One region of the Chryseobacterium sp. NRRL B-14798 genome, then DNA from elsewhere that is predicted to be linked to it. Evidence: riboswitches for the same ligand, from Rfam matches in the RefSeq annotation. Region 1 holds a riboswitch; each other region holds the start of a gene.
The links. Region 1 has a riboswitch for S-adenosylmethionine ahead of AB1278_RS21195 (alpha/beta fold hydrolase). Riboswitches for the same ligand answer to the same signal wherever they lie in the genome.
Positions count from the first base shown of each region.

Region 2: linked by a shared signal. The riboswitch ahead of AB1278_RS21955 (SusC/RagA family TonB-linked outer membrane protein) and the one ahead of AB1278_RS21195 (alpha/beta fold hydrolase) in region 1 are both predicted to bind S-adenosylmethionine.
Region 3: linked by a shared signal. The riboswitch ahead of AB1278_RS02445 (TonB-dependent receptor plug domain-containing protein) and the one ahead of AB1278_RS21195 (alpha/beta fold hydrolase) in region 1 are both predicted to bind S-adenosylmethionine.
Region 4: linked by a shared signal. The riboswitch ahead of AB1278_RS02100 (TonB-dependent receptor plug domain-containing protein) and the one ahead of AB1278_RS21195 (alpha/beta fold hydrolase) in region 1 are both predicted to bind S-adenosylmethionine.

Region 1 covers NZ_JBFLUL010000005.1:4,626,896-4,634,369, forward strand. The annotation lists gene AB1278_RS21190 (ACT domain-containing protein) at 110-1,648, opposite strand; gene AB1278_RS21195 (alpha/beta fold hydrolase) at 1,654-2,592, opposite strand; SAM riboswitch class I at 2,653-2,760, opposite strand; gene AB1278_RS21200 (MGH1-like glycoside hydrolase domain-containing protein) at 2,949-5,564, shown strand; gene AB1278_RS21205 (OsmC family protein) at 5,642-6,061, opposite strand; gene AB1278_RS21210 (DUF58 domain-containing protein) at 6,110-7,432, opposite strand.
Region 2 covers NZ_JBFLUL010000005.1:4,774,058-4,781,531, forward strand. The annotation lists gene AB1278_RS21950 (RagB/SusD family nutrient uptake outer membrane protein) at 1-753, opposite strand, end outside; gene AB1278_RS21955 (SusC/RagA family TonB-linked outer membrane protein) at 772-3,705, opposite strand; SAM riboswitch class I at 3,789-3,887, opposite strand; gene AB1278_RS21960 (type II 3-dehydroquinate dehydratase) at 4,132-4,539, shown strand; gene AB1278_RS21965 (hypothetical protein) at 4,604-5,041, shown strand; gene pckA (phosphoenolpyruvate carboxykinase (ATP)) at 5,092-6,708, opposite strand; gene AB1278_RS21975 (GYDIA family GHMP kinase) at 6,836-7,474, opposite strand, start outside.
Region 3 covers NZ_JBFLUL010000005.1:438,919-446,392, forward strand. The annotation lists gene AB1278_RS02420 (thiazole synthase) at 1-13, shown strand, start outside; gene thiH (2-iminoacetate synthase ThiH) at 22-1,140, shown strand; gene AB1278_RS02430 (HesA/MoeB/ThiF family protein) at 1,271-1,987, shown strand; gene AB1278_RS02435 (IS110 family transposase) at 2,150-3,214, opposite strand; gene AB1278_RS02440 (outer membrane beta-barrel protein) at 3,504-5,729, opposite strand; SAM-I-IV-variant riboswitch at 5,848-5,945, shown strand; gene AB1278_RS02445 (TonB-dependent receptor plug domain-containing protein) at 6,243-7,474, shown strand, end outside.
Region 4 covers NZ_JBFLUL010000005.1:364,178-371,651, reverse strand. The annotation lists gene AB1278_RS02115 (hypothetical protein) at 1-117, opposite strand, end outside; gene prfA (peptide chain release factor 1) at 190-1,275, opposite strand; gene AB1278_RS02105 (APC family permease) at 1,423-2,721, opposite strand; gene AB1278_RS02100 (TonB-dependent receptor plug domain-containing protein) at 2,729-5,161, opposite strand; SAM riboswitch class I at 5,255-5,359, opposite strand; gene AB1278_RS02095 (alpha-amylase family glycosyl hydrolase) at 5,619-7,474, opposite strand, start outside.

The DNA.
Region 1 (7,474 bases):
TTACCAATATAGCAGTCTAACAATGTACCAATTAAAATCTTCGCTTTGCTCAGAATAACGACACAAATTATTGGTAAACTGATACATTATTAGATTGTTATATTAAATATTATTTTGTTTCACTTACTCTTAAAATATCTCCGAATACTCCTCTTGCGGTTACCTTTGCACCAGCTCCGGCTCCCATAATCACGATTGGATTTTCTCCATAGCTTTCTGTGTAGATTTCAAAGATGGAGTCTGAACCTTTCAGTTGTCCCAATGCTGAAGTTGCAGGAACAGAAACCAGTTTTACATCCAGTTCACCTTTATCTTTCTGTAAATCTCCGTGTAGATCTCCCACATATCTCAATACATGTCCGGGCTCCTGGTTTTCTTTTATTTTCTGATATTCTTCGTCCAGTTCTTCCAGTCTTGAAAGGAATTCTGATTTTGAAACCTCCAGTAAGCTTTCCGGAACCAGGTTTTGAATATTGATATCTCCGAACTCGTTGATTAAGTCTAATTCTCTTGCAAGGATCAATAATTTTCTTGCTACATCGTTTCCTGATAAGTCTTCTCTCGGATCCGGTTCTGTATATCCTTTCTCCAAAGCTTCGTTGATAATGGTTGAGAATTTATCGTCCCTCAAAGAAAAATTATTGAACACATAACTCAATGTTCCTGAGAATACGCCTTTAATTCTTGTGATATTTTCTCCTGAAAGGTGTAATAACTTGATGGTATCAATTAACGGTAATCCTGCTCCCACATTGGTTTCATACAGATAACGTCTGTTGTTTTTACTCAACGTATATCTTAGTTTTCTGTATTCTTCAATTGGAAGGGTATTGAAGATCTTGTTGGAAGACACCAGATCAAACCCGTTTTCTGCCAGGGCGTGATAGTTTTTTACAAAATCTTTGCTTGCGGTGTTATCCACAACAATCAGATTCTCCAGTTGATTTTCGTTAGAGAAATTAATCAGTTCTTCCACGTTTGACGGTCTTTCTGCTGTTAAAACCTCATCCCCCCAATTGGCATCAAATCCTTTTTTGTTGAAGGCAATTTTCTTTGAGTTGGCTACTGCAACTACTTTAAGGTCTATTTTTTTACGTTTTTTAATTTCTTCTGCAGATTCAAGTACCTGTTCTATCAAGGTTTTTCCTACATTTCCATGGCCAATAATGGCCAGATGAACGGTTTTCGGTTTTTTGAAAATTTCAGATTCTATGATGTTTCTTGTTTTTTCATCCTGTGAAGACGTCACTACGATATTGACTCTGTTTTCTCCTGCTACCTGGTTCAAAAGCAATGGAAAAACATTATTTCTTGCCAGCTCAGCAAAGACTTTATTAAAATCTTCTGCTACAAAACCAATGACAGAAACATTATTGATACTATAGATCTGGGAAACTTTTCCTGACTTTCTTTCTGCTTCAAATTCATCGATAAGACAAGCCACTGCCTTCTCTGCATCATTTTCATGAACCAGGATAGAAATTCCGTTTTCTACGGCCTGCTGAGAGATTACTCCTACACTGATACGCGCCAAAGTAAGCGCTTTAAAAATTCGTCCGTCAATCCCGATTTCTCCCAGGAAATCTTCTCCTTCAAATTTAACGATTGATCTGTTCTTCAAAAATTTTATTTCGTTAGCATTTTTCATTACTTCTATAAAATGTTTTTAATGATATTATTTAATTGTTGATATTCCATTAGGAAGGCATCATGCCCGTGTATAGATTGGATCTCGTGATAAGAAACATCTTTATTTTTCTCTTTTAAGTTTTCAAAACACATTCGGATTTCAGAAGCCGGGAAAAATAAATCTGTATCTACGGAGATCATGTGCATTCGTGCCTGTATGTTCTCCAGTGCTGTATCAGCAGCATTTATATTCATCAAGAGATGATTCATCAATTTGTAAGCTTTTAAACTAAATCTTTCGTTTAGTGCATTACCATGATAAACCAGCCAGTCTTCTGATTCCAGGCGTTGTTTGTCCTGATTATATTGGTTTTGAAATCTGTCATTGAGCGACTGCGGTGTTCTGTAGCACAACATGGCATGAATTCTTGCTTTCTGTAATGGTTCTTCCTTATCATTTAATAAAAATTTCTGAACCAGACACTGTGCATGAAGCCAGTCGTGTGTTCTGTAATCGCAGGCAATAGGAATAAAAATCTCAGCAAGATCCGGCTGCTGGGCAAGCATTTCCCAGGCAATACCTCCTCCCAGAGAGCCTCCTATAATGGCATATAAATTTTTGATCTGTAAAACTTCAAGTCCTTTCAGAAATATCGCAGCGATATCTGAAGGAGTAAAGTCTTCATAATCTTCAATTAAAAAATCGTCGTATCCGTTTCCTGGTATATTGAAGCACAGAACGGTATATTGATCGGTATCAACAATCTGATTTTTTCCCACCAGCTGTTTCCACCAGCCTTTTTCTCCGGATACGTTTGAATTTCCGGTGAGAGCATGATTGATTAAGACAACAGGGGCTGTAAACAGATCTTTCCCAAAAAGCTGATAGCTTAATGAGATATGGTATTCCTTTTGGGAATGAGTTTGATACGTAAGATTAATATAGTTTAGTTCTGTTTTCAATTCTATTAAATTTTAATACAATTGAAAATGCCACAGGAAATGGCTGAAAAGAACTTCAGTAAGTTATCTGTCCAAAATTATTTTGGTAGAACGTAGCACCTTCTTTACTTGCGCAAAGGGTTGCTAAGGTTTCATAGGGTCTAATCCCTCAACCTTTCTTGATAACATTTTCAATATTTGAATGAACGAATGGTGCAAAGGTAGTTCTTTTCTTTTAATTTCAAAAAAAAATTATTTTAATATTTAAAAAAGCCCTTAAATACAAGTATTCCAAGAGTATATTAATAATTATTCAGATGAAAAAAATTGGAATTACTTCTCAAAAAAACTAACTTCGTATGGAAAAGTGATGAGATATGACCGCCGAAAAAGATAGATTACAAGATACCAAATGGAAAAACTGGGGACCTTATGTAAGCAACCGGCAGTGGGGAAATGTACGCGAAGATTATAGCCCGAACGGGAATGCCTGGAATTTTACCAACCATAATAATGCAGAAAGCTATGCCTACCGTTGGGGTGAAGAAGGTATTGCCGGAATTTCTGATGTAAAGCAGCTTTTATGTTTTGCTTTTTCGTTCTGGAACAAGAAAGACAAAATGGTAAAGGAACGATTCTTTGGTTTGAGCAATCCTCAGGGTAATCATGGGGAAGACATCAAAGAAATCTTTTATTATCTGGATAATACACCTACTCATAGTTATATGAAAATGGTTTATAAATATCCCATCAATGAATTTCCTTACGATGAACTTGTTGCAGAAAACGGAAGACGCAGTAAAAAGGAACCGGAATATGAAATTTTCGATACTGGAATTTTCGATAATGATGAATATTTTGATATTTTCATTGAATATTGCAAGGCCGATCACAATGATATTCTTGCCAGAGTAACGGTCTGTAACCGAAGTCAGCATGAAGCACCTATTCTGGTAGCGCCTACTGTATGGTTCAGAAACAACTGGAAATGGGGATACAACACCTATAAGGCAGAGCTTAATGCTTCTCATGACGGAAGTATCAATATTGGACACGACAGTATCTCCATTAAAAAACTTTATTCCCGAAATACCAATGCACAAAGCGTATTTTGTGATAATGAAACCAATACTTCTAAGCTTTACGGAGCTCCTGCAGGTGAAAATACATATTTCAAAGATGGCATCAATCATTTTATTACCCACCAGGCAAATACGATTAATCCCGCAAAGAAAGGGACAAAAGCTTCTTTCCTGATCGATGAGCTTATCGGAGCCGGAGAATCAAAGGTTTTTGAATTCAGATTGTGCCCGGATGAAGCCGATGAGCCTTTTGAAAACTTTGATGAAATTTTCAATACCCGGCAGACTGAAGCTGAAGAGTTTTATCAGGAAATTCAGAGTGATACCGTTAACGAAGATGAGAGAAATGTACAGAGACAGGCTTTTGCCGGGCTTCTCTGGAACAAACAGTTTTATCATTATAATATCGGAAAATGGCTGAAAGGTGATCCTAATTTTGAAGCGCCAAGAAATTTCAATGAATATGTAAGAAATACGGAATGGAATCATCTCCATAATAAGGATATTATTTCTATGCCCGATAAATGGGAATATCCATGGTATGCCACATGGGATCTGGCGTTTCATTGTGTTCCTTTTTCCATCATTGATGCGGAATTTGCCAAGGGACAGCTTTTACTTCTTACTAAGGAATGGTACATGCATCCCAATGGACAGCTTCCTGCCTATGAGTGGAATATGAGTGATGTGAATCCGCCGGTACACGCATGGTCTTGTTTCCGTGTTTTTAAAATTGATGAAAAAAATAACGGAAAACCGGATTTATTATTTTTAGAGAAAGTTTTCCAGAAACTGCTTCTTAATTTCACCTGGTGGGTGAACCGAAAGGATAAAAACGGAAAAAATATCTTTGGTGGAGGGTTTCTTGGTCTTGATAATATCGGAGCTTTTGACCGGAATATGGAACTAAAGGACGGACAGCATCTTGAACAGGCAGACGGAACCAGCTGGATGGCCATGTATGCATTGAATATGATGCGTATTGCAATGGAGCTTGCCCAGTATTATCAGGTATATGAAGATATGGCCATCAAGTTTTTTGAACATTATCTTTATATCGCTGAGGCTATGGAAAATCTTGGTGAAGGCACAAAAGGGCTTTGGAATGAAGAAGACGGATTTTTCTATGATGTATTGCAGCTTGGAAACGGAGACAGTGTTTCTTTGAGGTTAAGAAGTATTGTTGGTTTGATTCCTATGTTTGCTGTTGAAATTGTAGACCATCGCTTACTGGAAAAGATGCCGAATTTCAGGACCCGAATGGAGTGGATCTTAAAAAATAAACCGGAGCTTACCAAACTCGTTTCCCATTGGGACGAGGAAGGACACGGACGAAAACACCTTATGAGCATACTTCGTAAAAACAGACTGACAAAAGTTCTGACCAGAATGCTTGATGAAAATGAGTTCCTGAGTTCTTACGGAATACGTGCTATGTCTAAGGTATACGAAGAAAATCCGTTTGTATTCTCTGTACATGGGTCTGAAAATATGGTATACTATACGCCTGCAGAAAGTGACAGCAGAATGTTTGGCGGAAATAGCAACTGGCGCGGCCCCATCTGGTTTCCTATCAATTTCCTGATTGTTGAAAGCCTGCAGCGCTTCCATTATTATTATGGAAACAGTCTGAAAGTAGAATTCCCAACGGGAAGCGGTGATAAAAGAAACCTGGATGAAGTAGCCCAGAATATCAGCAAAAGACTCTGCTCAATATTTTTAAAGGATGAACATGGCCAAAGGGCGTTCAACGGAGGCAATCCCAAGTTCAATTATGATGAACACTTCAGAGATTATATTACGTTCTTTGAATATTTCCATGGTGATAACGGCCGTGGTGTGGGTGCTTCCCATCAAACAGGATGGACTGCTACTGTAGCGAAACTGATAAAGCCAAGACTCACCTTTTAATAAGCAATGAGTAATTGGTAATGAGTAATAATAAAAGCCGGATGAAACATCCGGCTTTTGTTATTTTATATAAGAGATTAAATTTTTTCTCCGTTCACATAGACTTCGTATCCGATTTCTACATTCGGTTCTAACGTTTTTGATACAGAGCAGTATTTTTCAAAAGAAAGTTCTGCAGCCTTTAATGCTTTTTTAGGATCAATTTCTCCTTCCAGAAGGAATTTTACGTTAATCGATTTAAATGGTTTTGCATCTTCTACCTGTACTCTTTCTCCTTCTACCTCTGCCTGAAAGCTTCTGATCTCCTGACGCTGCTTCTTTAAAATAGAAACTACATCAATTCCGCTGCAGCCTGCCACAGCCATCAGTACACTTTCCATTGGAGAAACTCCTTTAGCTCCCGGCTGGGAAGTATTATCCAAAAGAATAGAATTTCCCTGAGCATTGGTACATTCAAATAAAAAATCGTCGTTTATTCTGTTAAGTGTAATTTTCATTGCTTATTGCTTATTGCTTATTGCTTATTGCTTATTGCTTCTACAAAGTTATAAAATTCCTCTCGCTTTTATCTCCAGATATTTATTGATAACATCGATATTCAAATTTTCAGGAAGTGTATAAACAGTATAAATTCCGTATTTACGGAGTTCCTGGATGATCAGTTTCTTTTCAAACTCAAATTTTTCAGCAATGATCTCGTCATAAATTTCCTGCATACTTTCAGGATTTTTGTTGATCAGCGTCTGCAGTTCAGAATTTTTAAAGAATACTACTACCAACAAATGGTTCTTAGCAATTCCCCTAAGATATTTCAGCTGCCGGTTTAGTCCGTCTAACGTCTCAAAATTGGTAAAAAGCAGAATTAAACTTCTTTGGTTGATGGAATATTTTACATCCTGATACAAACGGTTGAAATCACTTTCGAAGAAATCTGTTTTGATATTATAAAGAGCTTCAGAGATTTTCTTCAACTGTCCGGATTTATTATCGGCAGCAATTTTATTTTCAGCTTTCTTGGAAAAAGTCATCATTCCCGCTCTGTCTCCTTTTCTCAAAATAATATGAGACAGCGCCATGGTTGCATTGATGGAATAATCCAGCAAGCTTAATTCGTTGAAAGGCATTTTCATGGTTCGTCCTTTATCAATCAGCATAAAAATACGCTGTGATTTCTCATCCTGAAACTGATTAACCATTAAACGATTTGTTTTCGAAGTTGCTTTCCAGTTGATCGTTCTGATATCATCTCCGGGTACATATTCTTTGATCTGCTCAAATTCCATGGTATGTCCCAGCTTTCTGACTTTCTTGATTCCGCCTAATAAAAATTCACTCTGAATAGCCATCAGTTCATATTTTCTTAGATGAATAAAAGAGGGATAGGCAGGAAGCATAGCATCTTTCTGGAAAATAAATCTTTTTGAAATCAGTCCTATTGGTGATGATGCGTACACATTCAATCCTCCGAAATGATATTCTCCCCTTTCTTTAGGCTCTAATGTGTATTGAAAAAATGTATTTGCTCCGGAAGTGATCTGTTTTTTGATCAGAAAATCTCTTTTCTGAAACTGAAACGGGATTTCATCAATAATTTTAGTGGCTATGGTAAAGTTGTAATTATTCTTGATGTCAATTTTTACAAAATTCTCATCTCCGTTAGACAGTTTTTCCGGCAGAATTCTTTGAACCTGCAATGCATTCTTTTGGTTGAAAAGCAACAGAAAATCTACCATTGCTGCCAAAAAACAAATCAGGAGTGCGATATGGGCTACCCACATCAGCACCGGAAAGAAAAATGCAAGGACATACAGAATCCCCACTCCGATGAGTGTAAAAAAGAAACGTGTATTGATGTATAAGTTTTTCATTGGTTAGGTGGCAGGTTGCAGATTATAGGTTGCAGGTTACAG
Region 2 (7,474 bases), 150 kb from region 1:
CCTTGCGATTTTTGCTGATGCTGAAGCTTTGCTCCATTCTCCTGTATTCAGGTAAGTTCTTGCTAAAAGTCCGTTCACCACAGAACGGTTGATCTTATCCTTATTATTTCTTGTATAATTTTTCAATAGGTTATCGGCGTCGGTAAGATCACTTTTAATCAATGTATAGATTTCTTCAAGGCTTGCTCTCTTCTTCCCTACTGTGCTTGTTGTGGAAGGTTCTGTATAAATCGGGGCTGTCAATGCTGATTTGTCTTTAAGATAGCTGAACTGATAAAAGCTTGCCAGATTCAGGTAACAGAAAGCACGTAAGGCTTTTGCCTGGCCTTTCACCTGATCCTTTTTCTCCTGGCTGCCTTCTGTGCCATCAATTCTTGTAATCACATTATTCATATTATTGATAGTGGAATACAACATAGTCCAGATAAACAGCGGGCGGCTTGCTGTACTGTTAACCATTTCTGTAAAGGCATAGGTAGAAGCGAAACCATACTTATTGGTCAATACTGCCACATCACTTCCCATAGCATCACTGGCTCTCAACACAGTGGAATACCCGATATTGGCATAGGTTGTTCCGTCATTATTAAACTTTGCCCAGGTACCGTTCACTACCGTCTCAGCACTTTCGGCTGTTTTGAAAACTTCTACACTGCTGGCCTGATCAGTCGGAGCTGTATCCAGCTCGCTTTCGCAGCTTGCCAACGACAAAAATCCGATAAGAGCAAATGATATATATTTTAATTGTTTCATTGTTTCAATTTTAAAAGGTTAAAGCGTTGCCTGAAGACCAAAAGTGATCGTTCTCATGGCAGGATATCTGTAATACGTGGTTCCGTCCAAAGCCTGCTCAGGATCCATTCCTTTATGTTTATAGAAGGTCAGAAGGTTTTCTGCCTGAATATATATTCTGAATTTTTTCAATCCTATTTTCTCAAAATAATCTTCAGGGAGTGTATATCCCAAGCTTACATTTTTAAGTCTTGCATAAGTACCTGAATACAGGAATCTTGAAGACGTTGATGTCCAGTTATTCGTTGTTGTGCTCAATGCAGGAACATCTGTATATGGATTATCCGGTGTCCACCTGTTCAGGATTTCCGAACTCCATGCGCGTCCTCCGGCACTTCCGTTATGCATGATGGAAGTATAATCGGTATCCAGAATCTTCCCTCCGATTTTGAAGGTCAGTAATCCTGAAAAATCAAAATTCTTATAGGTAATGCTTGTACTGATTCCTCCTGTCAGTTTAGGCAATGCAGAACCTTGCAATAGTTTTGTCGCTTTTGAGTATTCTGAAGTCGTTCCTTCCACTGAATTTCCACTGGCATCGGTAGAAACTGTTTTCCACAATGGCTTTCCATTGCTTGGATCTACACCTACCCATTCCGGAATAAAGAAATCGTACACAGAACCTCCTACCGTTAACAACTTGGTTCCTACTACAAGAGAACCGCCAGGTAATTTTGTGACTTTATTGTTTAAAGTACTTAAGTTCACATCTACATTCCACTGGAAATTATCATTCTTAACCGGTGTTGTAAATAATGAAAATTCAAATCCTGTATTCTGAATGGTTCCGATATTAGCAGGGTAATCACTGATTCCCAATGATGGTGCCACCGGCATGTTAAACAGAAGATCCTGGCTTTTTCTTTTGAAGTATTCAATATTTCCTTTAACTCTGTTATTCAAAATAGCGAATTCCAATCCCACATTTAAGTTAAGGTTGGTTTCCCATTTTACATTATTGGTAGACGTTTTCTCCAATGTTGTTCCCGGTTCTCCACCAAGGCTGATAAACCTGTATAACTCCTGATACGCATAATAAAGCGGCTGTCCGTTGGGTCTAAGTAATTTATCATTCCCCTGACCTCCGTAACTGGCACGCAGTGTTAATTGATTAAAAACATTAAGGCTTTTTACAAATTCTTCATTGGATATTTTCCATGAACCTCCCACTGACCAGAATCTCCCCCATCTGTTATCTTTCGCAAATCTTGAAGAACTGTCTGCTCTTCCTGATGCAGATAAAAAGTAAGTATTGTTGTAATCATATTCTACTTTTCCAAGGAAACTCAATAAGCTTAATTTATTACTGTTCCCACTGAAACTTCCCAATAAAGAAGCAGCATCCGGCTCATAGTAATAAGGCAGTGAGAACTGACTTCTTGTTCCGGAAATCGTCTGATAATCGTATTTGTAGAATTCATGTCCTGTTAATGCATTAACATGATGCTTTCCAAACTTTTTATCATACGTCAGAATATTGCTGGTTGTATAGGAAAGTGTTCTGGTATTGGTCTTCGTCACTGAACCTCCAATTTCCGCACCTTGCCCAAGTAATGGATTTGAATAATAATGTCCGTTATAATTCACCAGATCAACAGAGAAGCTTGTTTTGAATTTCAGTTCCGGTAAGAAAGTGAATTCCATGAATCCTTTGCCTGAAAAGTTATCTTCTTTATTTTCGTTTTTATCTAAAGGCAACGTTGCAGCAGCATTCTGATTTTGAAGTGCATTTGTGGGCCTGTACTTTCCAAAATCATAAATTGGATTTCCGTCGGCATCTAAAACGTAAGTGCCGTCTGCATTTCTTTCATAATAAGGATAGAATGAAGGAATAAACCTTGCCGCATTGATGATATTACTCGATTTTGAATCCGAAGAAGTAGGCGCCTGCTGAATACTGTTCGTATAGCTTAAGTTGACTCCAACATTCAGCCATCTTTTAACTTCGGAATTAATTTTAAGCCTGGTATTATATCTTTTAAAACCAGATTCAATGGCCATCCCTTTATCATCCAGATAACCAAGGGAAAAGAAGTAATTACTTTTCTCACTTCCTCCGCTGATATCAAGATCCATCTGGTTTCTTGATGCCACTCTCTGTAGAATATCTCTCCAGTCATCATTCCAGAGTGGTGATGCCCCTGACAATAATTTTCCATCTGTTCCCACCGGTTTTGGATAAGCAGTTCCATATGGGTTAATTCCAAGAGTAGAAACAAGATTATCTGTTGCCATCTGAGCAGCCTGCTGAGAAGAAACTTTACCGGACTGATATCCGTTTCTTAATGCTTCCCAATATAATTGAAAATATTGATCCGTGTTTACCTGTTCATAATCTTTGACAGCTCTTCCTGAGAATCCCTGGCTGATATTAAAATTTACTCTGGCTTCTCCTTTTTTTCCTGATTTTGTAGTGATGATGATAATTCCGTTTGCCCCTCTTGAACCATACAAGGCACTTGCTGTAGCGTCTTTCAAAACACTGATGGATTCAATATCACTTGGGCTGATAGAGTTAATATTTCCGTCAAAAGGAATTCCGTCTACTACGTATAAAGGATCACTGGAAGCACTGATGGAACCGATTCCTCTGATTCTGATAGTAGAAACCGCACCCGGCTGCCCTGAGGCACTGGTGGTCTGAATCCCTGCAACCTGCCCTTCCAATGCTTTGGTAATATTGGTTACAGGTCTGTTATTGATTTTATCACTGGAAATGGTGGCTACAGAACCGGTATAGCTGTTTCTTTTTGCTTTTCCGTAAGCTACCACTACGACTTCATCAAGCTCCTTTTCATGAAGACTATCTTTTTTCAGTCTGGAATTCTGTGCACTTACACTGGTGACTCCCAGAAAAAAAGCCGCAACCGGAGGTATCCAGGCTTTATAATTAAATAAATTTTTACTAATCATAATCAATTTTATTTATCATATATTAAAATTTAACCCTTTGCAGAAAAGTCAGCAAAGGGCATCGATAAATACGATAAACCAAATGCTTATTTTTCCTTAAAAGGCTGAACGTAACACCTTGCCCCAAGGGTAGGTTGTTAAGACTTCACAGGGTCAGTTCCCTCCATCTTTCTTTATAAGCCGATCGAAATATGGTTGCAAAGCTAAAAACTTTTAGTCTACAAAACAAGTAGACTTATTATTTTTTCATGATAAATTTTTAATAATTAACATAAAATTTTAATAAAAGCCATAACAATAAGGAGTTGAAAGCTTTATCATTTATTTAAATATGACAAATATCATTATTAAAAACTCAATTGAAACAAATCTACATCACATTGAAATTTTTGGCCATTAATTAAAAAAAGTTTTTAATTTTATGGTATGAAAGTTTTGATCATCAACGGCCCTAACCTCAATCTGTTAGGCACAAGAGAACCGGAAATCTATGGAAATGTTTCTATGGAAAGTTATTTGGAAAATTTAAGATCCGAGTTTCAGACTCATGAATTAAAATATTATCAGTCTAATATTGAGGGAGAACTTATCAACAGGCTTCAGGAAGATGACTTCGATGCAGTAGTGATCAATCCCGGGGCTTATACTCACTATTCATATGCGATTGCAGACTGTTTAAAAAATATCAGAAAACCTAAAGTAGAAGTTCATATCAGCAATATCTATAAAAGAGAGGAATTCAGACAGAAATCTGTAACAGCAGCTAATACGGATGCAGTCTTATCAGGCTTTGGAATGGATGGGTATCGGTTGGCCTTATTAAGTTTAAAATAACTTATACTTTTTTATTTAACCACGGATTTCACAGATTTTCACAGATGATTATGAAAAATAATTTATGAAGATAAAGGATAAGATTTACTGTAAAAGTATTGGCATATATTCCGGGCAATTAACAAAAAGAAAATCTTATATCGTTGAAGAAATAAATGCTGAAAATATAAGAATCTGGAATGATGAAGGTAAGCTCAGATGGTATTCTAAGTTTTATTTCTGCTTGGAGAAAGAACCGGAAATTATTTCCATTCATATTGATGATGAAATAGTAGAGGATACTGAATCTGCTATAGAAGTTACCATTGAATTTTCTGACAAAACAAAATATTGGATGACCTTCACTACTCCAAAGTATTTAAATAAAATATTGGACGGAAAGTCTTACTTTTCTTCAAAGCATTTTATGATTATAAAATATCTGACTGAAGAATCAATCAAATCAACAGTCCTGAAACTGGATGAACAGAATGAATTGATTGAAAGTTGTAAAAAATACTAATAAGAAAGCCTCATCAGTGATGAGGCTTTTTATATGTTGATTGGTAACTATTAGATAGTCTGTTCCTGCAATTGAGGTCCTGAAGCTACTAATTTTTTACCTTCTTCAGTATCACAGTACTGCTCAAAGTTCTTGATATATCTTGAAGCAAGATCTTTTGCTTTTTCTTCCCATTCTGAAGCGTTCTCATAAGTATCTCTAGGATCTAGAATACCTGTAGAAACGTTTGGCAATTCAGTAGGAATTTCAAGGTTCATGATCGGAACCTGAGTTTTAGGAGCATTATCAATAGAACCGTCAATGATGGCATCAATGATTGCTCTGGTATCTTTTAGAGAAATTCTCTTTCCGGTACCATTCCAACCTGTGTTTACCAGATAAGCTTTAGCTCCGTGCTCCTTCATTTTACCGATTAATGTTTTAGAATACATTGTTGGGTGCAATGTAAGGAATGCTTCACCAAATGCTGGAGAGAAAGATGGCTGAGGTTCAGTAATTCCCCTTTCAGTTCCTGCTAATTTTGATGTATAACCGCAAAGGAAGTGGTATTGAGCCTGATCTTCATTCAGGATAGAAACCGGAGGAAGTACTCCGAATGCATCTGCTGAAAGATAAACTATCTTTTTGGCATGACCTGCTTTGGAAGGCAATACAATTTTGTTGATATGATAGATTGGATAAGAAACTCTTGTGTTCTCAGTGATAGATCCGTCTGTATAATCCGCTACTCCATTGTTAACAACAACGTTTTCAAGAAGTGCATCTCTCTTGATGGCAGCAAAGATATCCGGTTCTTTTTCTGCAGATAAGTCGATAACTTTAGCGTAGCATCCGCCTTCATAGTTGAATACTCCGTTATTATCCCATCCGTGCTCATCGTCACCGATAAGGTATCTTTTAGGATCTGCTGATAAAGTTGTTTTACCAGTTCCTGAAAGACCAAAGAATAAAGCTACATCCCCTTTTTCTCCTACGTTTGCAGAACAGTGCATTGAGGCCATACCTTTTAATGGAAGATAGTAGTTCATCATGGCGAACATCCCTTTCTTCATCTCACCTCCATACCATGTACCTCCGATGATCTGTAGTTTTTCAGTAAGGTTGAACATGATGAAGTTCTCAGAGTTTAATCCCTGAGCTTCCCAGTTCGGGTTGGTAGTTTTTGATCCGTTGATAACTGTGAAATCCGGCTCGCCAAAGTTTTCAAGCTCATAGTGAGAAGGACGAATGAACATATTAGTAACAAAATGTGCCTGCCATGCTACTTCAACGATAAATCTTACTTTAAGTCTCGTATCCGCATTCGTTCCGCAGAATGTATCTACTACATAAATCTTTTTAGATCCGGCAAGCTGGTTCAGCACTAGTTCTTTACAAGACTCGAAAATTTCTGCTGTTGTAGGTAAGTTTACTTTACCATCCCAGAAAATTGTATCTCTTGTAACATCATCCTGAACAATATATCTGTCTTTAGGTGAACGACCTGTGAAAATTCCTGTTTTTACTGATACTGCGCCTGATTCTGTAAGCTCAGCTTTCTCAAACCCCTGATTTTCAGGAGAAACTTCAGCCTGATATAATTCTTCATAAGAAGGATTATACACTACTTCATAGTTTCCTTTAATCCCTAATTTCTCTAAATCCTGGATGATTTTAGTGTTTTTCATTTTACTTATATTTTCTATTTCTTTATTGCTTTCAACAAAAATAATATTAATTATTTGTTAAAGGTGGTTTAAATATACTGATATAAGTCAGAATGGCAAATAAAAAAACAGGATTGTAATATATTGATTATAAACCAATTATATTATCCCATTCAAAAACGGTCGTAAAACCTTTCTCCCAAAAATAGTTCTTATAGTCCCCAAATTTCGCACTCATCACAAAATCTCCACCCCATGCACCTAAACTTTTGACAAATGAAGGGCAATCTGAGAAAAATTTTTCTCTAACTGTGAGAATTTCAAGAAAATCGGCAATTTTTCGCTCATGAATCATCATTAATGCAGAAAAATTTTCCAATTCATCGCATAACATAATTTTCTTTGTGATATCCGAAAATTCATCAACCAATTCCGGGGACTTCTTTTTTGATTTGTAAAAATTGATTCCTTCTCTACTATCCTGCTTCTGATTTAAATGAATAAAAATCAGTTCATTTTTAAAGGACGGATTAAAATCTACTTTCTCATATTTTATCTCAGGTTTACTTTGGAAAAGCACTGCGGACTTTTCTTTTGCAACTGCAATGTCATATCCACTGCCTCCCAAACTGATGGTGTTAAGATGAAAAGGATCTATTTCAGCCCATTCCGCCAGGTTATTCATCAGGGTGGAACTGCTCCCAAGCCCATAATCCGCAGGAAACTGAAGATTTGTTTTTAAATAATAAGTAAGGTCTGTTTTGAATTTACTGTCAGAAAGCAGCTG
Region 3 (7,474 bases), 4.2 Mb from region 1:
TTTATTTGAATAATCAGGATTATGAAAAGCTTTAAAGATGTTTTTGAAAACTACCAGTGGGATGAGGTAAAGAATAAGCTTGAAAATGTAAGTCTGGCCGATGTAAGATACAGTCTTCAGAAGAAAAACAAAACGATTGATGATTTCCTTAATCTTCTGTCGCCAGCCGCTTCTCAGGAACTCGAAATGATGGCAGTGATGACGAGGGCACTTACCCAGAAACGTTTCGGAAAAACCATTCAGTTGTATGCACCACTGTATCTCAGCAATGAATGCCAGAATATCTGTACCTACTGCGGATTCAGTCTTGATAACAATCTGAAAAGGAAAACCCTTTCTGATATGGAGTTGATGATTGAAGCATCAGTCCTGAAATCAATTGGAGTAAACCATGTATTGCTGGTAAGTGGTGAAGCCAATAAAATAGTGGGAGTTCCTTACTTTCAGAATGCTGTACGTAAGTTAAAGCCACATTTTTCCAACATTTCCATCGAAGTTCAGCCTTTAATGGAAGATGAATACAAACTGCTTCATGAAGAAGGGGTACATTCCGTATTGGTCTATCAGGAAACCTATCATCAGGATGTCTACAGAGAATACCATCCGAAAGGTAAAAAATCAAATTTCCATTTTCGTCTGGAAACTCCCGACAGGATAGGTAGAGCAGGAATTCATAAGATCGGGCTGGGAGTCCTGCTTGGGCTTGAAGATTGGAGAGTAGATAGCTTCTTCAATGCCTTACACATCGATTATCTTCAGAAACAGTACTGGAAAAGTAAGTTTTCTGTTTCCTTTCCAAGGCTCAGACCTGCTGAAGGAATTATTGAACCTAATTTCATAATGGAGGACAAAGATCTTCTTCAATTGATCTGTGCGTATAGAATCTGGAATGAAGACCTTGAAATCTCCATTTCTACCAGGGAAAATGAAGTGTTTAGGAATAATATTGTTTCTCTGGGAGCAACCGCTATGAGTGCAGGTTCAAAAACAAACCCTGGAGGATATGCGGTGGATAAAGAATCTCTGGAACAGTTTGAAACCAGTGACGAGCGAAGTATGGATGAAATTAAAATCATGATCAAAAAGGCAGGTTATGATCCTGTGATGAAAGACTGGGATTCTGTCTACAGTGGATTTTAAAATTTTTAAACCAGTAAGGACTTTGAAGAAGTGAAGCTGAATTAAGAAAAATCAAAGATTTTTAAGACAGCTTTTTCAAGCGAAGCTCAACTTAACTATTCTTAAAAGCTTGAAGAATCTTAATGGTTCAATGATAATTATGAAAGAAGATTATTTTTCACGGTACAGCCGGCAGATATTTATTGATGAAATAGGACTGGAAGGACAAAAGAAAATAAGGTCATCCAAAGTTCTTGTCATAGGAGCAGGAGGTTTGGGAAGTCCAGTTATACAATATCTGGCCGCAGCAGGAGTAGGAACTTTAGGTGCTGCAGATTTTGATGAGGTTGAACTTCATAATCTGAACCGGCAGATCGTCCATACCGAAAACAGAGTGGGATTATCCAAAGTGAAAAGTGCTGAAACCTTTGTAAAAGAACTCAATCATCAGGTTACATTCATAGGAATTGAAGAAAAAATCAGTAATGATAATGCTGAAGAAATCCTTGCTCAATATGATATTATTATTGATGGTTCAGACAATTTTTCAACAAGATACCTGGTGAATGACACCTGTGTGCAATTACAAAAAACTTTGGTTTACGGAAGTATCTTAGGGTTCTCAGGACAAGTTGCTGTGTTTAATCATAACGGAAGTAAAAACTTAAGAGATATTTTTCCGGAACCGCCCTTTGATGAAGATCTTCCGGATTGTGACAGCCTTGGTGTATTGGGTGCCCTCCCCGGAATGATAGGAAGTATGATGGCACTTCAGACCTTAAAAATCATAACAGATCTTCCGGTGAATGTTAATCAGCTGACATTGGTAGACACGCTGAACTGGAGATTTCAGACGGTAGATTTCTGATGTAAATATAAACACTAATGTCACAAATGTTTTCACAAATAACACCATTTTATTAGCAATACATATCAATAGGAACGGGCTTTAGCTCGTTTTACTTTTATAAAACCATCCATTGGCTTTAGATTCTGTGTTAACTTCCAAATATTTTTTATACATTTATATTTATAAAAGCGACCTTGAGTTAGCTTGCGTAGGGTGAACGTCTTTGATTTTTACCCTACTTTCTTCAAAATCTATCTGGTAAAAAGTTTTATTTTTAAATAAAATATACATCAGTTCCAAGAGTTTTCTTTGTACAGCAACCAATCCCTTCATTTTAATTCCTGTTTTTTCTGTAATTCTTTGAAACAAATCCTGATGGTTTTTATTCATTTTGACGGCTGTCATGGCAGGAAAATGTAATGTTTTTCGAATATTTTTATTTCCTTTCTTACTAATTCTTGGCTTACCTTTTATTGATGTTCCGGACTGTTTCTCGCGGATATCTAATCCTGCATAACTTACCAGTTGTTTTTTATTTCTGATTAGCTCAAAACCATTGGTTTCAGCTAAAACAGCAATTGCCGTTGATTTTCCAATACCCGGAATACTGCTCAACAGATTAACTCCCCTGGTAGCCTCAGGACTTTTCTTTACCTGTGCAAGCATATCCTCATTAATTTCTTTCTCCTGTTTTTTCAATAGCGAAATACGCTCGGTCAGCCGTTTTATGGTTCTTGAATTCGGAAGAGCTTGAGTCTTTTCAGCATGCAGCTGATTCATACACCTTACCCTTTCCTGAATAACCTGGTTTTTCTCGCGGCTTAGCTGCTGAAGTTCTTTATACACAAGGTTTGCGGGTTGCCATAATTCTAGTTTTCTGCTTAAACCAAACTGTGTAATAGCTATGGAACAGCTTTTATCGGTAATGGTTTTGATATCCAGAGTCCTGATGAAATTACTGATCTTATTAGGCAGCACAATGACTGTTTTTTCTTCCTTTGCATAAAGAAAATGAGCAAATCTTTCATGATACACCCCTGTAGCCTCCATGACAAAAATAACCTCTATATTAAGTGTCTTTTTGCTGTACACCCATTTAAGAAGTGATTCAAAGCCTTTTTCGCTGTTGCTAAAAACTTTATAATCTTTGATTTCTGTACTTAGATCTTCCATTAATTTGCCAAAACTTGCCACCAGTTCATCTTTGGCTACATCTATTCCTACAACCTGTTTTAATGCACTCATATTTTTATCTTTAAATAAAAGCAAGTCTTCCTTCGTTTTGTCTCCTGATTATTATCCAAGATATCTTTTTCGATTCTTTAAATTCTGTTCAAACTCTAAAAGGAATAAAGAAGTGAGGACATTTCTAAAGCACAATATACTTCCTGAGTTATTTAGCCAAAACTGTTCTCTCACCCCTTTTGCTTTGTATGTAAATTTATTCTTTTGCAAACATAGGAGCCAAAACTTACCTGCAAAAAAATAGGCGGTAATTATTTACCGCCTATTTTTATTTTATTACAAAGAAGGATTATTGTGCCTGCTGCATTACACCCCCGGTATCTTCTTTTTTGGTCTGATTTAAAATATTCGGATCTTCTTTCGCCAATTTATTTCTCGTCGGAATTTTATAGTTGATGGAAAGTCCGAAATTTCTTGTGTCGTATTTGCTGTAGATCATCACCGGATTTCCTGATGGCGGATTAGAACGTACCTGCATCACCTGTCCGTTGAAAATATCGTTTGCAAAAACCGAAAGTGTCAGACGGTTGTTCATAAACTTCTTCGTCAATGTAATATCAAAAGAGTTGTTGAACGGTTTCTCTGCAGTAAAGTAGAAATATCCTGCCTTTGGAGTCAGATAGCTGTAATTGGCTGTCAGTTTGATGTCTTTAGGCAAAATAATCTGAGTCATGATATTGAAAATCCAGAACCCTTTATTGTTCAGATTATCAATTTCATGCTTCTGATATCCTGCATATAAATACATGAAGTTAATTTTATCCGGATTGAAATTAAATTTCATGATTTCACTCAAAGGCTTACTGAAAATCATAAAAGGAACCGGTAACCCCACATTGAAATTGTGAATTTTCATATTGGAAATATTCACCTGCTCATTGAAGAGTTTCCTTCCGTCTTTTCGGATGATCTGTGCTACCTGATTGCTTGCCGAGCTTACGCTATATCCGATAAACGCATAGTCAAAAGCTGATATTTTCAATTCATAATTATCAAAAATAGTAGGCTGTAGATTCGGGTTACCATTTACTTCTGTACTAGGTCCGGAGAATGTTACGTTATTCGGGTTCAGGGCAGAAATACTTGGCAGACTGATTTTTCTGTTGTAATTCGCGGCAATATAAACCTGATTCATCATGTTATACTGTACACTTGCGTTCGGGAACAGCTTAAACTTATTAAAAGGAATCAAATCAGCTTCCTCCAGTTTTGTATCTTTATCAAAATACCTTGTTATCCCTGAAATATCATAATTTTCAGCACGGGATCCCAACGTGAAATCAAACTTTTTCAGTTTAGCCTGGAACTCCAAATACGTAGAAGCAGTCTGTCTCTGATATTCCAGATTGGTCAGTCCAAAACTTTCTGTATCATAATCCTGCCTTTCATATAATCCTCCAAAACTTACTTTCCCACCATCAAGAAGCTTGATCGGCTGTGCGTAATCTACTTTGAAGTTGGCAATATTCATCACAGATTTATTATTCAGAATATCTTTTAATCCATTGGTAGGGCTATCAAGAGGCTCATTGGGATAAGCTACAAACGTCCCATCCTGAAAGTAATTATCCTGAGAAAATTTGCTGTCTGATCTTGTATACCCAAACTGGAAATCCAGTTTTTGAGATTTGTCAGCAAAACGTTTCTGATAGGTTACAACCGCTTCCTGTCTCAAATTATTGGTATGGGCAACGTCAGAAGAAGTATAAAAAGCTTCTTGTAAATCTTTCGGGTTTCTTCTGAAGGGCAAATCTCCATGTCCGTCACTTAAAGTGTAGTTGTCATTATTGTTGTGATAAATATCGTAGTTTAATAATAATCTGTCCTGCCCTAAATCAAAAGTCAATCCGGATTTTGCAAAATATCCACGTGCATATCTATCGGTATGACTGCTCAAAAGCTCATCCTGCTGGCCATTCAGCATACTTTCACGGTAATTCTGCCCAACATTCAGCTGCCATCCGAAATATTTATTTCTTGCATTTAAATTAACAGAATTAGTCGTTCTGCTTCTGTATTGGTCATAATTTGTAAAAGAATAATTCCCTGAATACGTAGCGGTTAAATATTTATTTGCATTTTTGTTGGTGATGATATTCATGATGGCACCTCCGGAAGTTGCCGGAAACTCAGCACCTGGCTGGGTGATCACTTCAATTCTCTCTACGGAATTGGCGGGCATCCCTTCCAGGAAGGAGTTCAATTCATTGGAAGTGATGTTCAGAGGTCTTCCGTTAAGATATACTTCCAGCATTTTTCCCTGATACATCATCCCGGCAATATCGGTAGATACAAGTCCCGGAAGTTTTTTAATTCCTTCCAGAACGTTTCCGTTATTCAGCTGAGGCTGCTCAGAAAAGTCAAAAATAGTACGGTCTGCTTTTTGTTCAACGGCTTTTTTAGTTTTGGTAATGACTACGCCTTCAATTTGCTTTTCCTGAGGTTTCTTATTTTTTTCCTGAGAAAAAATAAGAACAGAACTTAATAAGGATAAAGCGAAAATTGTTTTTTTCATAATGTTTTTACTGTTATCCGGTTAGACGCTGAAAAAGATAATTTGTTACGCTAAAATGTTGAAAATCGAAAATTTAGGCTAAATTTTTTTTATTTCGGAAATAATTATATCTTTGCCAGGTAATTATCAAGAATCTCTAGATGGGATAGCAACCTGCAAAAACAAGCAAGGTGCTGCAATCGATAAGCCGGATCTTCCGGAAAAAATGTTTATCATTCTATCATTACTCCCATCTTGAATTTTTGTTTTAAAAGTTAAAATCAAATGTTTAAAGACAAGGGAAATCACATTCCATCAGTAATTTTTTATTCTTCAGATCATGAAGTGAGCCTTCATTACTCTGATATGTTCTCATGCCATTTCTACATGCGCATGTGTTGTTGTTTCTAGCCTTTTCTATTTCTAAAAAATAATACAAACATTTCGAATTCTATGGTAACCTTACAATTTAGGGCTACAGGATCTGTATTGCTTAAAAAACAAATTTCATCAACAAAAAAGTACACAACAAACATGCATAATTTCAAAAAAAGAATTTTTATTCCTTCTATCGTGCTTATTTCTTCATTTTATTACGCACAGACGGACACTTTACAATCGAAGAAAATAGAAGATGTGGTTATCCTTGGATCAAGGGGTTCCGGAAGATCTTTGACGGATACTCCTGTTCCGGTGGATATCATTAATATATCTAAAATTTTAAAACAGAGCCCGACGAATAATATCAGCCAGGCTTTAAACTATATCGTACCCTCATTTTCATCCACATCACATACTGTAAATGACGGAACTGATTTTGTGGATCCGGCACTGTTGAGAGGGTTAGGACCGGATCAGGTTTTGGTATTACTCAACGGAAAAAGAAGATATCAGTCTTCACTGATTAATGTTACCCTTACGCCGGGAAGAGGTTCTGTAGGAACTGACCTTAATGCTATTCCTGCTTTTGCATTGGAAAAAATAGAGGTTTTAAGGGATGGAGCTTCTGCCCAGTATGGATCTGATGCGATTGCGGGAGTGATAAACCTCGGACTGAAAAAAAGGCTGGGCCTTTCCGGACAGGTATTTTTAGGTGGATATGCTTCACCTGTTGCCAATAATTTCTCCGGAGGGGTAGACGGACAGACTGTTTCTGTAGACCTTAATTATGGCGCTAAAATAGGTAAAACCGGATTTTTTAATGTTACCGGTTCCGCCCAATACCGTGATCCTTATTCCAGAGCAGGAGTGAGGGAAGGAGATATTTTCAACGCCTATAATGCCATTAATTACCGGGCATTACAGGATGGAGTGAATATTGACGGCTTGTATAAAAACATTACCAATACTTCCAATACTCAGCAAATCATCAATACCATTAAACAGTATGCAACTAAGGTTGGATATTTTGCACCTGATTTTCAATCTCAGATTTCCGGGGCAAACAGCATTTCTGAGCTTCAAAAAATATTGGGTAAAGATTTTACCTCTGAGGAGCTTAATTACAGAGGATTGGAGAGAAAAGATTTCAGTTTGAGAGCAGGGCAGTCTAAACTGCAGTCCGGACAGCTCTTCTTCAATTCTGAAATTCCTGTAAATGAGGATTGGAAGGTTTATTCATTTGGTGGCTACAGTTACCGTCTTGGTAATGCAGGAGGATTTTACAGGCTTCCAAATAATGAAAGGAATATCAATGCAGTTACTCCCAACGGATATCTGCCTCAGATTGAAGCCACTGTAAATGATTATTCCCTTGCAGCCGGAAT
Region 4 (7,474 bases), 4.3 Mb from region 1:
AAAAGTTCCGAAAAAGAGTTCAAAGGCTTCTTTGGGTTTCTTCACTTCTGTCTGAGCCATCAGCTGTTGTCCCATCACGGAAAGCAATAGCAGGAAAATAATTTTGTAATTTTTCATAGTTTAAATTGTATTTAGTATGTAAAAAAGCCTCTGAAAAATCAGAGGCTGTATTTTAATTATTTCGATTTTTTAGTAATTTTCTTCTTCCCCTTTCATCTTTTCTGCATTTTCTGCCATGATTACGGCATCAATCATTTCAGAAATATCGCCATTCATGTAAGCATCAAGATTGTACATAGACTTGTTGATTCTGTGATCTGTAACTCTACCCTGTGGATAATTGTACGTTTTAATTTTTGCAGAACGGTCACCGGTAGAAACCATGGATTTACGTTGTGCAGCGATATCTCCCTGTACTTTCTGTAATTCGATATCGTATAGTTTTGTTCTCAGCATTTCCATCGCCAGCTCACGGTTAGCAAGCTGAGAACGAGCCTGCTGACAAACCACAACAAGTCCTGAAGGCTTGTGGGTAAGCTGAACTTTCGTTTCAACCTTGTTTACGTTCTGACCTCCGGCACCACCTGAACGGGAAGTCTGCATTTCAATATCTGCAGGATTCAGTTCAAAATCTACTTCTTCAGCTTCCGGAAGAACTGCCACTGTAATGGCAGAAGTGTGTACTCTTCCCTGAGATTCTGTCTCAGGTACACGCTGTACACGGTGAACTCCGGATTCAAACTTCATGATTCCGTAAACACCTTCTCCTTCCACCTTCATGATCAATTCCTTGTATCCTTTCGCTGCTTCATTAGAATCTGTCACTTCATGTCTCCATCCTTTTGTTTTGAAATACATGGTATACATTCTGTAGATATCTTCCACAAAAATAGCGGCTTCATCACCTCCGGTTCCGGCACGTAGTTCCACGATAACGTTTTTATCATCTGCAGGATCTTTAGGAATCAGCAATACTTTCAGCTCTTCTTCCAATCCCGGAAGTTTAGCCTGAGCTTCCAGTTTTTCTTCTTTAGCCAGATCTACCAGATCTCTGTCTGAACCATCTGCGATAATTTCTTCAGATTCTGCGATACTGTCCAAAGCGCCTTTGTACTGATCATAAACTCTTACAATTTTTCCCAAATCACTATATTCTTTGTTCAAAGAAGAATATCTTTTTTGGTCTGAAATGACATCAGGCTGTATAATAAGGTCTGCAACCTCATTATATCTTTGTTTTATAGCTTCTAATTTTGGAATTAATGATTTAGACATTGTAGAAATTTTGTGGGTGCAAAGATAAGGATTATTAATTCAAAATTAAAATTCCAAATCATCATAAATTTTTGAGCATTAGGGATAAAGAGTCAAAAAGGTAAAAAAGCTGAATTGTAAAAATGTTTATGATATTGAAATCAGGCTCTAAGATCCTTTAGAAAGTCTTCTGTCTATCAGATATAAAATAATTCCTACAGCGATAATTCCCAATCCTACCAAGCTTTCCTTAGGGTTATGAATGAATGTAAAATAGAGAATATAGATACTGAACAGCAGAAAAACAGCCGGAAAAATATGGAAAGCATTCGACTTAAAAATCTTTCTGTCTTTTTTCTTCAGAAAGAAAACCGTCGAAATCGCAAGACTGGCAAAAAGCTGTAGTATAAAAGCTGTATAAACAAAAATTTCTTTAAAGCTTCCCGTTAAAATAATAATAGCAGCAATCACAGCATGGGCAAAAATAGCTCTTACCGGAATTCCTTTTGTATTTCCAGATGATAAAGGTTTCCAGATGTGGGTATGTTTTGCAAAAGCCTGTGTCAGTCTTGAGCCAACCCACAAGTATCCACTTATGGTTGCAATCAGCTGCAGAGCTATAAAAATATTAACAATTTTTCCAAAAGCCGGACCCAACATATTGACTGCTGCTTCGCCCATCACATCTTCTTTTCCTGCCAGCTGATTTACAGGAGCATGTTTCAGCATAATATAATTCACCAGAATATAGCTCACCGTCACAAAAACAGTTCCTATAATCAATGATTTAGGAAGGTTTTTCTGCACATCCTTTATTTCTCCCGCAATATAGGAAGCTGAATTCCAGCCTGTGTATGAATAGGTCACAAATACCAGAGAGGTTGCAAAGGCAGGAAGCATGATCTCATTCTGCCAGCTGTCACTGAAATTAAGGCTGTTGCCGATCTGGGGTGAATTTGAAATTCTTACTCCAAGAATAACCAGTACAATAATAAAAGCGATCTTAATGAAGGTAAAAAAGTTGTGAAACCTGCTGGATGTTTTCAGGCTGAATGATAATGCAATTGCCACCAGGAATATCGCGGCTATGGCAAATCCGTTTCCAAAGCTATAATCAAATACAGAAAGGTATTTTGACATAGCCAATGCTGCCAGCGCTACGGGAGAGGAAAATCCTATGATGAGCGAAATCCAGCTTATGAGATATCCGAAAATCGGATGATAGGTTTCTTTAAGATAAATAAAATCGCCTCCGTTTCCTTTAAAATGGGAGCCCAATTCTGCGTAGCAAAATGCCCCGAACAAAGCGAGAACCCCTCCGATGCTCCATAGCAGGAAAATACTGTAGGTGTTGGTAATATCGGAAAGCTGAAATCCCAGGGTGGTAAAAATCCCTGTTCCGATCATATTGGAAACGACAATGGCTGCGGCTGTTTTCCAGCCAATCTGATGTGAGGCAGTACTCATTTAATGATTAAAAATTAAAATTAAGCCTTCCGAAGAAATAATTCCCCAGCGTTCCCATCTGTACAGGCGCATATTTGAATACTCCATAATATGAATTTTTATAAATCTGGCGGTCCGGAAAGACATCAAATATATTGTTGGCTCCTACTGTAAAATTGATACTTTTGGTGATATCATACCCAACGCTGATGTCTGTCACTACTTTTGGTGAGAATTCCTGCACGTCTCCAAACGGATAACCATCTCTTATTACCTTACCAAAATAGGTATTTCTTACGAGAAAACTGAATTTTCCTATTCCATAATTTAATCCTAATGAAGCTTTTGTTTTTGGAGACAGTGTTTCAATGATATTGATCTGATCGGGACCAAAAAACTGATCCTGAGGCGTTCCTAAGTTTTCAGGAAAATGAAAATCTGTGATTTTTGTTTCCGTATAGTTTCCGGCAAGATTCATATTTAATTTTCCGTTCCCAAGAATCCAGTCATAGGAAACCACTACATCCACACCTTTCGTTTCTGTATCAATAGCATTGGCGAAGAATCTTCCGCTTTCTACCTTAAACTGATCTAATCTTGGGTCTGTAATATTGCTGGTGATCACAATTCTGTCCTTTACTTTGATCCAGTATCCATCTATGGAAATAGTCAACTTATTAAATGGCTTCAGGGTAAATCCGGCACTTGCATTGACAGAAGTTTCCTGCTTGAGTTTATCAAACCCAAGAATTTTAGCGGCTTCGCTATCGTTGCTGAATATTCCTTTGGTAACAATCTTTGAACCGGAAGTAGAAATATCCGCATAGGAATTATTAAAATATTGCTGTTGCAATGATGGTGCTCTGAATCCTGTCCCAACAGCGGCTCTTACCGCATAGTTTTTTACAAACTCATATCGTACAGCGAGTTTTCCATTCAAGGTATTTCCGAAATCTGAATAATTTTCAAACCTGGCAGCAGCATCAATATTCAGTTTTTTATCCAAATCATAGGAAACATCTGCATATACTGCGGTGGAATGTCTGCCTTTCTTCAAGGCATTGTTAGGAGAAAATCCGATAAAGGATTGAGATCCGCCTGCTCCAAGTACTGTAGATCCTTCAGTGGCCACATTTCCATTGATATCATATTGGGTATAAGAAGCTTCATCACCAGCTTTAATCTGGTATTGTTCAAACCTGAACTCACCACCGAAAGCAATATTGAAACGGTTTATATTTTTGGAAACATCAAGATTCATGGTATTCTGCAGAAAACTATGGGCGCCTGCATAAAAACTTGTGGGTGATTTTGCACCCAGAGAAGCATTATTGGTATTGCTTACCTTATAATTGAAGGTATTGCTCCCGAACGTATTACTTAGGTCAAATAGCCAGTTGTTAACATTATATTTTGCACCTACAGCATAGGAAACATCATATACCTGAGACCCAAGAACCGCCTGAAAACCATTCGGATAAATGGATGAAACCACATTAGACTTTTCGCTTGGCAGTCTTCTGAAACCAAACCCTTCTCCTTCTTTAATACTGAAACCTCCGAAAGAATAGAGTTTAAAATGATCATTAAAAGGGTATTCTGAATTGAAAAACAACTGTCCCTGTCTGATCTGGGCATCTCCGATCTGAAAATTGAAATCATCACGGGTCAACCCTCTTTTTTCAATTTCGGCATCATCCGCAGCTCTGGCTGCTTTTACCGCTTCAGCGTCACCTGCAAATTCATACGCAAAATTATCTCCGAAAATATCCAGATCGTGATTTTGAGTTCTTGTTGTTTTTCCTCTGTGGCTTAATTGCAGGGATAGATTGATATAACCATCTTTTTTTCCTAATGAGGTACCATAGTTGACTCCTGCCTGGTAAGTATCTCCATCATTTCTTCCGCTTAATCCGTAAGTAAGGCTTGCTGAAGCTCCGGCATTTTTCTTAAGAATAATGTTGATCACTCCGGCAATAGCATCAGATCCATATTGTGCAGCAGCTCCGTCTCTTAACACTTCTATTCTATCAATAGCAATTACGGGAATGGTACTCAAATCTGTTCCTACAGAACCATTTCCTACGGTATTCTGATAATTGACCAATGAAGTAGTATGTCTTCTTTTTCCGTTAAGCAATACGAGAACCTGATCGGGGCCCATTCCTCTTAATGTTACCGGATCAATATGCTCTGTGCCATCAGAAGCAGACTGCCTCACTGCATTAAACGACGGAATCACATAATTCAGGAGATCCTGAGCGGTCATTTGCGGAGTGCTTCTCTGGATTTTATCGATATTGATAACATCTACAGGAACCGGCGTCTCCAGTTTTGTTCTTTTAACATTACGGTTTCCGACGATGATGATATCTTCGATCTGTTTTCCTTTTTCCTCACTTTCCTGAGCAGCTACCAGAATTGCCCCAAGCAATAGTACAGCTGTGCTTAATTTTTTCATTTTTGTTCTTGCCAATTAATACTACCAATCTGACGGATCTTTCCGCAGATACACAAGACTTCAAGAAATGGAATTCATATAGAGTATTGACTTCAATTATCTCTCCCAAAGGGTTGGAATTAGCACCTTTACACGCTGGAATTGTGCAGGTTGCTAAGGTTTCACCGGGCCAAATCCCTCCACCTTTCTTGATAAATCTACGGCAAAAGTAGACTATTTTTCTGAACTTACAAAAAAAGCAAATCTGCTGATCTGCAAATTTGCCTTTTATTTTGTATGGAACCTGTTTAAACTTTTTATTTTTGAACCATTAAGATTTAATAAGAGTTTAAGAGGATTAAGAGAAACTTAAAAATCAGAATGATTAACCTTAACTATACTTTATTTCTTAAACCTTCTTAATGGTTTTTAAGATATTAAATATTTTTTATAAGTCTAGACAACTAAATCTTTTGTTTTATTTAATAATCATCTTTTGAATGGCTATTCCTGTATCTGATTTCAACTGCACAAGATACGTGCCTGCCGGATAATCAACCTTCAAATTATAAGTTCCGCTCTCTTTATCGAGTTTGAAAGTATCCAGTTTTTTACCGGTCATATCAAAAATTGAAATTTCCCCATTTTTTGCTTTATTGAAAACCAGTTTAGCGATTCCATTTCGGACAGGATTATCTGCAATCTGAAGAGATAATTTGTTGGCGGCATTGACATCTGCTGTTGACAAAGCACCCGCGTAATTACCAAAGATTCTAAATTCTCCCGGTTGTAAAGTGATTGGAGCTGTTGTGGAAGCTACATTTGAAATACTGTTGTCCATCAGATTCTGCCATTGACCTGTGTAAGGGAAATAAGGCACTACATTCTGTGCGGAAGTCGTGTAATTGGCCAATACGACAACATTCTTTATTCCTGTTGTAATAGAGGCATCATATACATAAATTCTTGTGATCAGACCATTGGGGTCGTTCGTAAGATTGTTGGATTCTATACTATAGGTTTTCGATTTAAAGACCTGATGACTGTTTCTGATGTTGATGATTTTAGCCCATGTATCGTAGACCGCCTTTCTATTCAGATCAGTATCATATCCGAGCGTAAATGCAACAGGTTTCTCATCGGTTCTGCATCCGCTGTCTATCGTACCGTTTGCACATCTGTTGATGCTGAATTCATATCCTAATTCTCCAAACTGCCAGATCATTTTCGGACCAGGGATAGTAAAGAACGTGGCCCCGAATGTTTTCATTCTTTCAAGAGCGGTATTCAGGTTTTTTACATCATAGCTTCCGTTCGCTGCACCGTATGCAAGGTTTTTAAACATCAGTCTTTCTTCATCGTGGCTTTCTCCATAGCCTACGGCACTCATATTGGTAAATCCGTGAAGACTGTGGTTCATTCGGTCGTAATTGCTGTTTTCCTTATATCCCATCGTATTCTGATTGTAAGGATCTGTCTGTTTATTCCAAAGCATAACGCCTTTTCCTTCTGCTATTCTGTAATTCGCCCATTGCTGTTCTTCTGCATCAGTTCCAAGGTGTTCGAAGATCATATAAGAATTGGGATCAATGGCCCATTGTTTATCAGCATAATTTTTCATGATATCCACTCTGTCCTGCTGGTAGGCATTGGTACAGGCCTCATCATTTTCAGAACAGCTTTGCGTAAATCCTTTGGTTAAATCCCAACGGAATCCGTCTATGTGATATTCAGTCAGCCATTGCTCAAGACATCTTTCAACATAATATTGCGTTGAAAGGCTGGTATGGTTAAAATCGTTAAATACATTGTATGAATGTTTCGGAACCTGATTAAAGTAAGGGTTGTTGGCTGCAACATTTCCATAGCCATCACCATCCGGATCAATATTCCAGAGTCTTACCAGAGGTGAACGTCCTGTTGCGTGATTAAATGCGACATCCAGAATGACTGCAATTCCGTTCTGGTGGCATACATCTACAAATTCTTTGAATTTTTCGGGAGTACCGTAGGCTTTGTCCAATGCATAATGAAAAGAAGTATTATATCCCCAGGAAAGATTTCCGTCAAATTCCATGATGGGAAGCAGTTCTATAGCATTGATTTTCAAATTCTTTAAATAGGAAATTTTATTGATCAGTGACTGCCAGTTCTTTTCCTGTGTGAAATCTCTCAATAATAATTCATACACTATAAGATCCTGTTTCGCAGGTCTTTGAAAATTGGTAACCTGCCAATTATAAGCGGTCTGGCCTGTTTTAAATGTTGACACTTCAAAACCCTGCCCGGCAGGAAATGCTGGTAAGTTTGGATAGGTAGAAGCGGAAATCCACG